Regions from separate parts of the Pseudoalteromonas sp. PAB 2.2 genome, predicted to be linked through region 2. Evidence: predicted binding sites of a transcription regulator. Region 2 holds the regulator's gene; the other holds the start of a gene.

Region 1 (5,976 bases), on a different contig from region 2:
AAAACAAAAACACTTTATGTTGGCAACCTTCCTTACCGAGCGAATGAAGGTGTTGTACGCGCTTTATTTGAAGAACAAGGTAAAGTCTTTAACGTTCGTTTATTGAAAGATAAAAACACTGGTAAACGTCGTGGCTTTGGTTTTGTTGAAATGGCTGAGGCAGATGCTGACAATGCAATTAATCAATTAAATGATAGTGAGTTCCAACAACGTACTTTAAAAGTACGTGAAGCAAAACAAAAACAAGAGAACGAGTCTAATAGTTTCCGTGAGGAATCTGATCAATCAGCGTAACAAGCTCTACGCTTAATTGCTGGTGACTAATCGGAGCCGTTGCATAATAGTGCAGCGGCTTTTTTTTGTCTGTTGCTAAATTTAATTGCTGCGTTGTAATAATACTACTGACACGATTTGCAATTGCACGGCCTGAGTCAATCAATTTAACGCGTTTGTCGTAATAGTTATTTATTGCATGGGCTAATAAAGGAAAGTGTGTGCATCCGAGTACTAATACATCAATATCATCTGCAATAGCGAGTTCAGCCATTGCTTCGTTGAATTCGGCTTTGAGTAGTTTTTTACTATGAAACAGTGTTTCTGCAATTTCCACCAGCTTAGTCGAAGCGTACAAGCTCACTTTTGTACCTTGACTGTGTGTCAAAATTAACGTCTCGGTGTATTTGCTTTTTGTAGTCGCGGGCGTGGCAAGTAAACCAATGTGCTTCGTATTACTTATGGCACATGCTGGCTTTATAGCAGGCACAACCCCCACAACTTCAATACTTGTATAGTGTCGAATAACGTCTAACGCAGATGTCGATGCTGTATTGCAGGCAATCACTAATATATCAACATGCAACGCATGCGTGTCTATAAAGTGTAATAGCCCTAATAAGCGTTGAATGATTGTTTGCGAAGTTTGCGCACCATAAGGCAGAAAGGCATTATCCATAAAATAGCTATAATCTGCATTCGGGATCAAAGCTTGGATCTGTTCAAGCACAGTTGTCCCACCAATACCTGAATCAAACACCATTATATGGACTGACAAACTACTTACCTCGGATCATGAAAGGCAAGCAGTTTGCCATGTGACTATCTAAAAAGAAAGCGAAGACTAGTTCTGTTCATTGGCTGAACGTAGTGTATTCATTTGCTCGAACATCGCTTTGGTATAATCAACCAATTTACTGACTTCTTCTTTATCTTGATTTAACCATTGCAATATTCCGGCAAGTTGATTTTGCAAACCAATATCACCAGCTTTATTAAAGGCTTCTTTTAAGTCATCGTTAAAAGGGGCGACCTTTTCTGCAACTTCTTTCTCTGGCGTTGGTTTATATTCTTCGTACCCTTTTATAGCTGCAACTGTTTTGGTTTGCTTCAAATCCATCGAAAAACCGACTAGCTGCTCATTACTCAAGTTAAGCTCTTTAGCTTGTTCAAAGGCTTCATCGAGTGAGCCTGAGAAAAATGTTTCGCTAACGCCTTGTAAGTCTTCCATCAACTCGTTAATGGCCTGCTGCTCTTGCTCATTAAGATCGCCATTCACTGACATAGAAAAAGATAAGTCACGTGATTGTGACGATTCACTGACATACGCTTCGTTGTCACCGTTTTTACTGTAGCTACTAGCGGACTTGCTCTCATATGCATCTGCAAAGCTAATACTGACTTCATCACCTTCGGCTGTGGTAAATGTATATTCGGCATTATTACTTAAGCTCACGTACTGTGCTTGGCTAACCGTCACGGCATTAGGTTTAGGATTAAATAAGTCTTCTTCAAGCTCATCAATACCTTTAAAGATACCTTCTTTCGATTTTTCGATACCCTCTTCGATATCGTCATTTAAGATGCCTGATTCTTTAAGTTCATCATAGGCATCATCGATTCCCATTTGTACGCCTTTGCGTGCCTCGCCTAACATGCCTTTTAACTTTTCATCATCAGCGCCATCTGCTTTTGCTTTACGCAGCGCACCACCAACAAAATTGAGTACATTTTTAACGATCTCATCAAAATCAAACAGGGGTTTATCTTTCTTTTCTTCTGCTTTAGGTAAACCAAGTGCTTGTGCAAGTTTATCGTCGAGTACTTTTGCAGCCAGTTCGCGGCCACGTTGTTGATAGCTATCTTGACGATTTTGAATGGTAGGCTGCTGCACAGACTGTTTACCATTGTATTTATTCAAATTTGTATTAGGCATATAGCCTAGGTTGCCAATTTTCATGATCCGACTCCATTTTATGGTTACCTCATTATCGGCCAAAAATCGCATAACTTAAGTTTTTTGTATAAAAAAACGACACTAAAATAAATAACAAAACTAGACAAATCCTCTCTGCTCCCTACAATAGCGCCGACAAATAGCTAAGAGATAAAAGGTAATCAGCCATGGCGGTTATAAAAATTGATACAACTCAATATGATGCACAATTGAGTGAGAAAGAGCAGCGCATCACGTCACAGTTTAGGCGCTTTGGTGTAAACACATTAGAAGTGTTCAGCTCTGATCCAATTCACTACCGTCAACGTGCAGAGTTTAGAGTGTGGCATGAGGGCGACGATTTATTCCACATTATGTTTGATCAGCAAAGCAAAGAGAAAATTCGCGTTGATGAATTTGATCCCGCCGCGCCACTCGTTGGCGAAGTGATGCAGGTGATGATTGAAAATTTAAAAGGGTGTGAGGTACTTCGCCGCAAGTTATTCCAGATTGATTACCTCTCTAGCTTAAGTGGTGAAATTCTTGTTAGTTTGCTTTACCACAAACCTTTAAACGATGAATGGCTAATTGCGATTAAAGAGCTTAAAGCAAAATTAAGCAGCCAGTTTAAAATCGACTTTATTGGTCGTGCACGTAAGCAAAAAGAAGTGATTGGGAACGACTATGTCGTTGAACGATTGAACGTAAATGGTAAAGAACTCATTTATCAGCAAGTAGAAAATAGCTTTACTCAACCAAACGCAAAAGTGAACATTAAAATGCTGGAATGGGCACAAGCGTTGTGTGAGCCCCTTAATAATGATTTGCTAGAGCTGTATTGTGGTAATGGTAACTTTTCAATTGCACTAGCCGGTTCATTTAACCGAGTACTTGCGACTGAGATCTCAAAGTCATCGGTTTATTCTGCACAGTACAATATTGCTCAAAACAAAGTCGATAATTTAGATATCATTCGTATGTCGAGTGAAGAGTTTACACAAGCCATGAAAGGCGAACGTACTTTTTCACGTTTAGACGGTATTGATCTAAACGGCTATAACTGCCAAACAATTTTAGTCGACCCTCCTCGAGCGGGGATGGATACTCTTACCTGTGATTTGGTGGCGAACTACGACAACATTATCTATATCTCTTGTAATCCCGAGACATTAGAACGAGATCTTGATCACCTTTGCAAAACACACGAAGTGAAACGTTTTGCGATTTTTGATCAATTCCCCTATACACATCATATTGAGTCTGGCGTCTTTTTACAGCGTAAATAACTTAAACTTTTGCCAGCGCAGCCAATAGCGCTGGCAATTGTTGTTCACTGAACACCTGTATATTATTGTCACTAAGTAACTTTGCAGTTAAACCCATTCCTCGAATCTTTTGCCCTGTGTGACTTCCATCATAAATATAATTACGTCCACATGACGGACTAGACTCTTTGAGTAGTGCGAACCGAATCCTTTGTTCTTTGCATACACGTAATGCTTGCTGTGCACCCGCTTTAAACTCTGCGGTGACGTCATGCGCATCCTGTGTTAATACTCTACCCTGGCTAATTTCAGCAGGCGCTCTTGGTGTAGGTAGACCACCCGCAACCTCAGGACAAAAAGACACAATACGCCCTTGCTGCTTCAGTGACTCTAATCCAGGATGTAATAAGTTTTGTGATTGACCGTCATAGCGTACCGGCTTTCCTAGTAAACAACTCGACACTAAAAGTTTTTTCATTTCTTCACCAAACAAAAAAGCTCCGCGAGCGGAGCTTTTAAATAATATTTTCGAGTCTCTTACTTAGCTGCTAAGTAATTAATTAGCTCAGCCATGCTTTTTGCATCGGTAATACCTGAGTCTGCACCTAAGATTAAACGATACTTACCATTCACAATAAAGGTTGGTACGCCTTTTAAGGCTCCTTTTTGTTGATAGTACTCTTGGTCGCGTTTCATTTTCGCTGCTATCGTACGTACTGAAAAACTGTTGTAGTACTTTTCAAAATCTTCAGCAGTTACACCTTGCGATACGAAAATATCTTTCATATCTGCAAGCTCATTAATACGCGCACGTTTACCATGAATGTGGTCAAAAATTGCACCAACTAACGCATCGCTATTTGGGAGTACTGTTGCTGTTGCATAACCTTGCGCAAGCACTGTTTGGATCTCAGGATCACGAGGACCAACAAAATTAACGTGATTCTTTTTAAATTTAACGCCGTCTTTAAGCATTGGCTTAAGCTCAGCAACAATTGGCTCGAAGGTATTACAGTGAGGACAGTAGAATGAAAAAAACTCGGTCACTTCAGGCTTTTTAGAAGCTCGCGCATCAATTGTTTCATAATGCTTACCTTCTTCGTATTGCGCCGCACTCGCTGTGGCAACGAAACCTAGCGTCACGGCCACAAATGCAGCTTTAACTAATTTGATCATTATTCAATCACTCCAAAAATTATTGTTCTAATAAAAACTTTACTAACGCATCAAGCTGCTCTTGGCTCTTGATGGTATTTATATTAATTTTATATTTATCATTCACGATAAAAGTCGGCACACCCGTTAACGCCCCCATCTCTGAGTATTTATTCTGTTTGTCTTGCATCGCTTTTTCTGCACTGATCACAGGCATGCTAGCAATTTCAGAGTCAAACACATCGCCGCTAATACCATTTGTCGCCAATAATGCTTTCACGTCTTTAATATTTTGCAGCGGTGCACGTTGAATATGAATGCTATGAAAAATTTGGTCGGCCACTTGCTCACCTTTACCATGTTGCTTTGCAATTAGGTAAGCATAACTTAGGTTACTTTGTGTTTGTTTCGATACACCACCTAAAAAGTTAACGTGATTCTTAACAAACTCAGTGCCTTCAGGCAGCGTTGAGGCCAGTGCTTTCGCCACTGGTTCAAACTTAAAACAGTGTGGACAGTAAAATGAGAAAAACTCAGTTACTTGTGGTGTAGCACTCTTTTTAGTGTTTAGTACTTCGTATTGATTACCTGCTTCAAAGTCAGCTGCCAGTGCTGCAAAAGGTAAACATAGAATGAGTAGACTTAATTTTAATTTTTTGAACATTGTTTTCTCGTCTTTACTTATCTTTTAAAAATTTATGGTAATAATTTTAACGGTGGTTCTTGTAGCGCTGCAAGCTGTTCTTTTAACGCGAGTATTTGCTGCTCCCAGTATTTGTCTTCTGCGAACCATGAAAAGTTCCGTGGGAATGCAGGATCATCCCAACGTTTTGCTAACCACCCCATGTAATGCACCATGCGCATCGCGCGTAATGGCTCAATTAATTTCAGCTGGCTGTGGTCAAAATCACAAAACTCTTCATACGCTGCTACCAAGGTGTCTAACTGTAACAGTTGATTGTTACGATCGCCACTGAGCATCATCCATAAGTCTTGAATTGCAGGACCTTGTCTGCTGTCATCGAGGTCAACAAACATCAGTGCATCACCCGCCCACAAAATATTGCCCGCATGGCAGTCACCATGTAATCGAATTGTCTCTACATTTTTATATTGGGCTGTGGTTTCTTTAATAACCAAATCCAAAATCGTATAAAAAGCATTTTCTAATGACGTTGGCATCAAGTTACTTGCTTGTAACTGAACTTTAGCTGTCTGAAGGTATTCTTCACAACTGATCACTGGGCGATAATTAAATGAAGATGCTTTTGCAACTTGATGCATACGACCAATTAAACGGCCTAATACATCGAGTTGATCTAAGTTATCAACTTCGAAAATACGCCC
Region 2 (5,976 bases):
GTACATCTAAAATCAGTGCAATGCCACCATCAGAAGTGATTGTTGCGCCTGCCATACCTGGTGTACCTTGCAGTAAAGCATCGAGAGGTTTTATCACCACCTCTTCTTGACCAATTAATGAGTCAACGACAAAGCCCACTTGCTTAGTACCAATCTGTACGATAACCACATGACCTTCTGCTTTACGCTCTTGGCGATTGGCTCCTTTCACTAACCAATGTTGTAAATAAAATAATGGAATCGCTTTTTTACGGACAATAATTGTCAGTTGCCCATCGACAACGTTGGTCTTTGTTAAATCAAGATGGAAAATTTCACTCACCCCAGCCAGTGGTAAAGCAAAAGTTTGCTCACCCACAATAACCATCAGAGTCGGCAAGATTGCCAGTGTTAAAGGTACTTTGATCTCAAGTATGGTTCCAACACCTAGCTCAGATTGAATGTTCACAGAGCCATTTAGTTGGGTGATTTTGGTTTTCACCACATCCATACCCACACCACGACCTGAAATATCTGAGATTTCCTCTTTGGTTGAAAAACCAGGTGCAAATATTAAATTATACGCTTCAGTGTCCGATAAACGACTCGCTTGGTCGTGATCGATAACCCCTTTGTTTATTGCTATTTTTTTCAGCTTCTCAGGATCCATACCTGCACCATCATCACGAATGGTTAGCAGAATATGATCGCCTTCTTGCGATGCTGAAAGCGTAACTGTCCCTGTACGAGGCTTACCGGCCGCTTCGCGCACCGCAGGCATCTCGATACCATGGTCAACAGAGTTACGCACTAAGTGAACAAGTGGATCAGCAAGGGCTTCAACTAAGTTTTTATCTAAGTCGGTTTCTTCACCGACTAATAGCAAGTTGATGTCTTTTTTCAAGCTACGTGCTAAATCACGAACAACACGCGGGAAACGACCAAATACTTTCTTAATTGGCTGCATGCGGGTTTTCATTACCGCACCTTGCAAGTCTGCCGTGACGACATCTAGGTTCGAAATAGCTTTCCCCATCGCCTCACTGTTGGTGTTATTTGCAAGGCTCACTAAGCGATTGCGCACCAACACCAACTCACCAACCATGTTCATAATTTGGTCTAACCGTTTAGTGTCGACACGCACGGTTGTTTCAGCTTGGGGAGGCGGCGCTTTTTTCGCCGCCGCAGCAGCCTGTTTCTCGGGCGCTTTTTCAGTTGGTGCAGGCTTACTCGTTGCAGGTTGTGGCGCAGATTTAGCAGGCTCAACCTTTGCAGCCACTGGGGCCGCAGGTTTTGTTGGCTCAACTTTGGTTGTTTCTGGCGTTTGCGGCTTATCTGTCTCTAATGATTGCGGCGCACTGCCTTTGCCATGTAATTCATCAAGTAATGCTTCAAACTCATCATCACTAATTTCATCATCAGAGCCTTCATTACTGACTGCAGGGGGGCTTTGCTCGACCGGAGCGCTTGGCTCAGCGGGAGCTTGGCTGGTAATTTTGTCGGCTTTTACTTCACCAAAACTGCCAACGCCGTGAAGCTCATCTAATAAGCTGTCAAACTCATCATCGGTAATATCATCGCTGTCACTGCTCATGGTGTCTGATGTGATTGATGCAGGCCCTTGGCCTTTACCGTGCAACTCATCGAGCAAGCTTTCGAATTCATCTTCAGTAATTTCATCTATGTTTTGTGGTTGAGCTTGGGTATCACCCAATCCCCCATCAAATAACATATCAAATGCAAACGGATCGTCGTCATCAATATTACTAGAGACATCAGCAGTAACTTCGGGTGTATCAACAACCGGTTCAGGCTCAACAGTGACTTCTTCTGCTACTTCGTCTGTTACGGTTGTGTCTTCACCAGCGAGCTCTTCTGCTGTTGGTGGTTGACTTAATTTATGTAGGACGTCTAAGAGGGCTTGATCTGCTGGCTCTGGTTGTTCACGATTTTGAATTGTCGCGAACATTTCATTGATTGTATCGAGGGCTTGTAAAATAACATCCATAAGTTCTGGTGTGACACTGCGCACGCCTTGGCGCAACAAATCAAACACATTTTCAGCACCATGACACGCATCAACAAGTTCAGTCATGCTTAAAAAGCCTGCGCCACCTTTTACGGTGTGAAAGCCTCTAAAAATAGCGTTTAGTAAGTCTTTATCATCTGGATTATTTTCAAGCTCGACCAATTGCTCTGACAAAAGCTCTAAAATTTCCCCTGCTTCAACAAGGAAATCCTGTAAAATATCTTCATCGACTTCAAAGCTCATGCAGCTACTCTCCTCTTAGAAGCCCAGACTTGATAATAGGTCATCAACTTCATCTTGTCCTGAAACAACATCATCGCGTGACTCTTTATCAATAATTGGCCCTTCTGGACCTGCCAGCGTATCGCTTTGTGCAGGTGCTTTGTCTATGGCCTGTTTTTCTTGTTTTATTTGACCATCGTCTTGACTGCCGAATACAGTTAAGAGATTGATTAAACTGTCTTCTACTTCGCGCACTAATTCGATAACACGGCGTATTACCTGCCCCGTCAAGTCTTGATAATCTTGCGCCATTAGCACGTTGGTCATCAAGCCTTGTAACTCATCTGTTTTGGTGTGCGAGTTATTCATGAACTTATCTAAGCTGTGGCATAACGTTTTAAATTCACCGAGTTCAATTTCTCGATTCATTAAACGATCCCACGTTGGTTTAATCGTGGCAATTTCATCAGCGAGCTGTTGTGCTATAGGCAAACTCGCTTCCACGGCATCCATCGTTTTATTGGCCGCGCTTTCAGTCATTTCCATGACATAATTCAAGCGCTGCTTTGCATCCGGGATTGCTTCTGTTGTTAAATCTGTGAGTCGAGTATCAAGATCGAAGTTTTTTAGTGCTTCATGAAGTTGTCGTGTCAATTTACCGACTTCAGCAAACAACTCTGATTGTTCTTTTGATGCTGTTTCAAGTATCAGCTTATCAGCCTTCTCTTGTTCACCATTTTCAAGATACTCAACAAGTTGACGAGCTTGCTCTAAACTTATTTGAGGCGCAGCAAGTGCTGACATAAGCCTCTCCCCTTAGATTAACCTAAACGTTCAAACACTTTTTCCAATTTGGTTTTCAGTGTCGCAGCAGTGAATGGTTTGACGATATAGCCATTAACACCCGCTTGAGCAGCAGCAACAATTTGTTCTTTTTTCGCTTCAGCTGTCACCATTAACACGGGGATATGTTTAAGGCTATCATCAGCACGAATTGCGCGTAATAGATCAATACCTTGCATTCCAGGCATATTCCAATCTGTTACAACAAAATCAAACTCTTGATTTTGCAACATCGGCAATGCTGTTGAACCATCATCAGCTTCCTGCACATTGGTAAAACCTAAATCCCTTAACAGGTTTTTAATGATACGTCTCATTGTAGAAAAATCATCAACAACAAGAATTTTCATGTTTTTATCCAAAACATCCTCCGGTGAGGTTTGAACCTTATTTACTTACTACTAATTAATCCAGTCATTGATTTTTGCTTTGAGCTTAATCATCGCCTGACCATGTATTTGACTCACACGCGATTCGCTAACATCGAGTATGTGCCCTATTTCTTTTAAGTTCATTTCATCGTTGTAATACAAAGACAAAACGAGTGCATCTCTTTCTGGTAAAGATTGGATAGCCGTCAATAGAGACTGGTTAAACCGTTCATTTTTAACATTATTAAACGGTTTGTCTAGTGCTAAATCATGCCCCATAGGTGTGATGACGTCTTCATCAACGCCTAAATCCTCTATACCCAGTACCTTACTGGAATTTACATCATGTAGAATATGATGGTACTCATCCAGTGTAATATCAAGTTTTTCAGCAACTTCTGTGTCTTTTGGCTCGCGGTTTAAAATACTCTCTAAATCCGAAATCGTTTCAGCGACAAGGCGTGCATTACGGTGAACTGAACGGGGAGCCCAATCACCTCGACGGATTTCATCGAGCATAGCACCTCGAATTCGAATACCCGCAAATGTTTCAAAACTGGCCCCTTTACTCGCATCAAAATTTTTCGACGCTTCTATAAGGCCAATCATACCTGACTGAATCAAATCATCGAGTTGCACACTGGCAGGTAAACGAGCAATTAGATGACACGCCACTTTTTTGACTAAAGAGGCATGTTTTTCAACAATCGCATTTAAATTCTGTGCTGATTGATATCCCATCGCTTTATTCACCGATGTTGTCATAGTTAACCGTTTACTAGTTTTTCAATAAAAAATTCTAAATGACCTGACGGTTGATTTGGAATTGGCCACTTAACTGCTTTCGTTGCTAATGTTTTAAATGCCACAGCGGCTGGTGAGTTTGGAAATAACTCCACAATCACTTTTTGGCGGCGGGTCGATTTGCGCATATTCTCGTCATACGGAATGGTTGCGACAAGTTCCATAGACACATCTAAGAATCGATCCGTTACTTTTGAGAGTTTAGCAAATAATTCTTGCCCTTCACGCATACTGCGCACCATATTGGCAACTATTTTAAATTTGTAAACGCCATGCTCACGACTTAACACTTTAATTAGGGCGTAAGCGTCGGTAATTGAGGTAGGTTCATCGCATACAACAACAACAACATCTTGCGCTGCACGCGAAAAGCTTAATACCATGTCTGAAATACCCGCAGCGGTATCGACAATTAAAATATCAAACTCAGTATTTAGCTCGCTAAATGCGCGGATAAGCCCCGCATGTTCTGACGGTGTTAACTCAACCATACTTTGCGAGCCCGAAGTCGCTGGCACAATTTTTATACCTGCTGGGCCTTCGACAAGAATTTCATCCAGTTCACACTCACCAGATAAAACATGAGATAAGTTTCTCTCGACACGTAAACCAAGCATTACGTCACAATTTGCCAACCCTAAATCGGCATCTAATACTAATACACGATTTCCCAGCTGACCTAATGCGATCGCGGTATTGAGTGACACATTCGTTTTACCCACACCACCTTTGCCGCCAGTGACAGCGATAACTTTAACGCCACTATTATTATTTTGATTCATTTTGCGCAGGCCGCTTGCTTGATCTAATACTGTGTTAATCATACATCCCTACTGTGTTCGACGCTACTGCTTGACGTCGTGAATGTTGTGCTTTTGCTCGTTTTAAATATAATTGCTCAGCTTTTTTTACTAGTTTTTCTGCATTCGCAACGCGAATATCTTCAGGAACACGCTGACCATTAGTAAGATACCCTATTGGCAAGCGATTTTGAATCGCAATACTAATAATCTCACCTAAACTAAGTGATTCATCTAACTTAGTGAAGATACAACCACTTAGTTGCACTTTTTTAAAGTGGCGAACGGTTTCTTGTAGCACGTTAATTTGCGCTGTTGCACTTAACACTAAATAACTGCGAATGTCGACACGCTGATTGCGCATTAATGTATTAAGTTGCTCAGTTAAGCGTAAGTCGCGTTGACTCATACCCGCAGTGTCTATTAATACTAGACGCTTATTGCGTAAATGGTATAACACTTCAGCTAATTCATTTGCGTCTTTAACTTGTTTCACACCACAGCCAATAATGCGGCCATAAGTGGCTAGCTGCTCATACGCTCCAATACGGTAAGTGTCTGTTGTAATAAGCGCGACTTTATCTGCACCATATTTTTGTGCACCAAGGGCTGCCAATTTCGCCACGGTGGTGGTTTTGCCCACCCCCGTAGGACCCACTAAAGCGTACACACCGCCTTGACGTAAAATTTCATTATTTGTTGTATGCATTTGGTTTTCAACCATTTGCAATAAGGCTTGCCACGCTTGTTGACGCGAAACGTCATCAGGAATAAAACACGCCATTTGCTCCGCAACATCACGCTCAATGCCCATACCGGCTAGGCGATCAATCATACAAGCGCGGGTAGGATCACGACGCGCCATGTCTTGCTGCATCAAACCAGATACTTGATGTTCAAGTAATTGACGAATGGCATTCATTTCTTC

Evidence for each region. Region 2 encodes FliA, which starts transcription of late flagellar genes. Its sites were predicted from a motif close to CTAAAGNTNNNNNNNNNNNNGCCGATA; they were not measured.
Region 1: the regulator FliA is predicted to act here: its motif matches at 2,263-2,289, upstream of BWD47_RS00385 (DUF5610 domain-containing protein).

What each region holds. Positions count from the first base shown of each region.
Region 1 covers NZ_LYPI01000005.1:3,007-8,982, forward strand. The annotation lists gene BWD47_RS00375 (RNA-binding protein) at 1-294, shown strand, start outside; gene murI (glutamate racemase) at 257-1,051, opposite strand; gene BWD47_RS00385 (DUF5610 domain-containing protein) at 1,118-2,233, opposite strand; gene trmA (tRNA (uridine(54)-C5)-methyltransferase TrmA) at 2,398-3,495, shown strand; gene BWD47_RS00395 (DUF523 domain-containing protein) at 3,497-3,952, opposite strand; gene BWD47_RS00400 (thiol:disulfide interchange protein DsbA/DsbL) at 4,012-4,650, opposite strand; gene BWD47_RS00405 (thiol:disulfide interchange protein DsbA/DsbL) at 4,670-5,293, opposite strand; gene BWD47_RS00410 (serine/threonine protein kinase) at 5,326-5,976, opposite strand, start outside.
Region 2 covers NZ_LYPI01000010.1:215,263-221,238, reverse strand. The annotation lists gene BWD47_RS09440 (chemotaxis protein CheA) at 1-2,251, opposite strand, end outside; gene BWD47_RS09435 (protein phosphatase CheZ) at 2,267-3,034, opposite strand; gene cheY (chemotaxis response regulator CheY) at 3,052-3,435, opposite strand; gene BWD47_RS09425 (RNA polymerase sigma factor FliA) at 3,475-4,185, opposite strand; gene BWD47_RS09420 (MinD/ParA family protein) at 4,212-5,072, opposite strand; gene flhF (flagellar biosynthesis protein FlhF) at 5,065-5,976, opposite strand, start outside.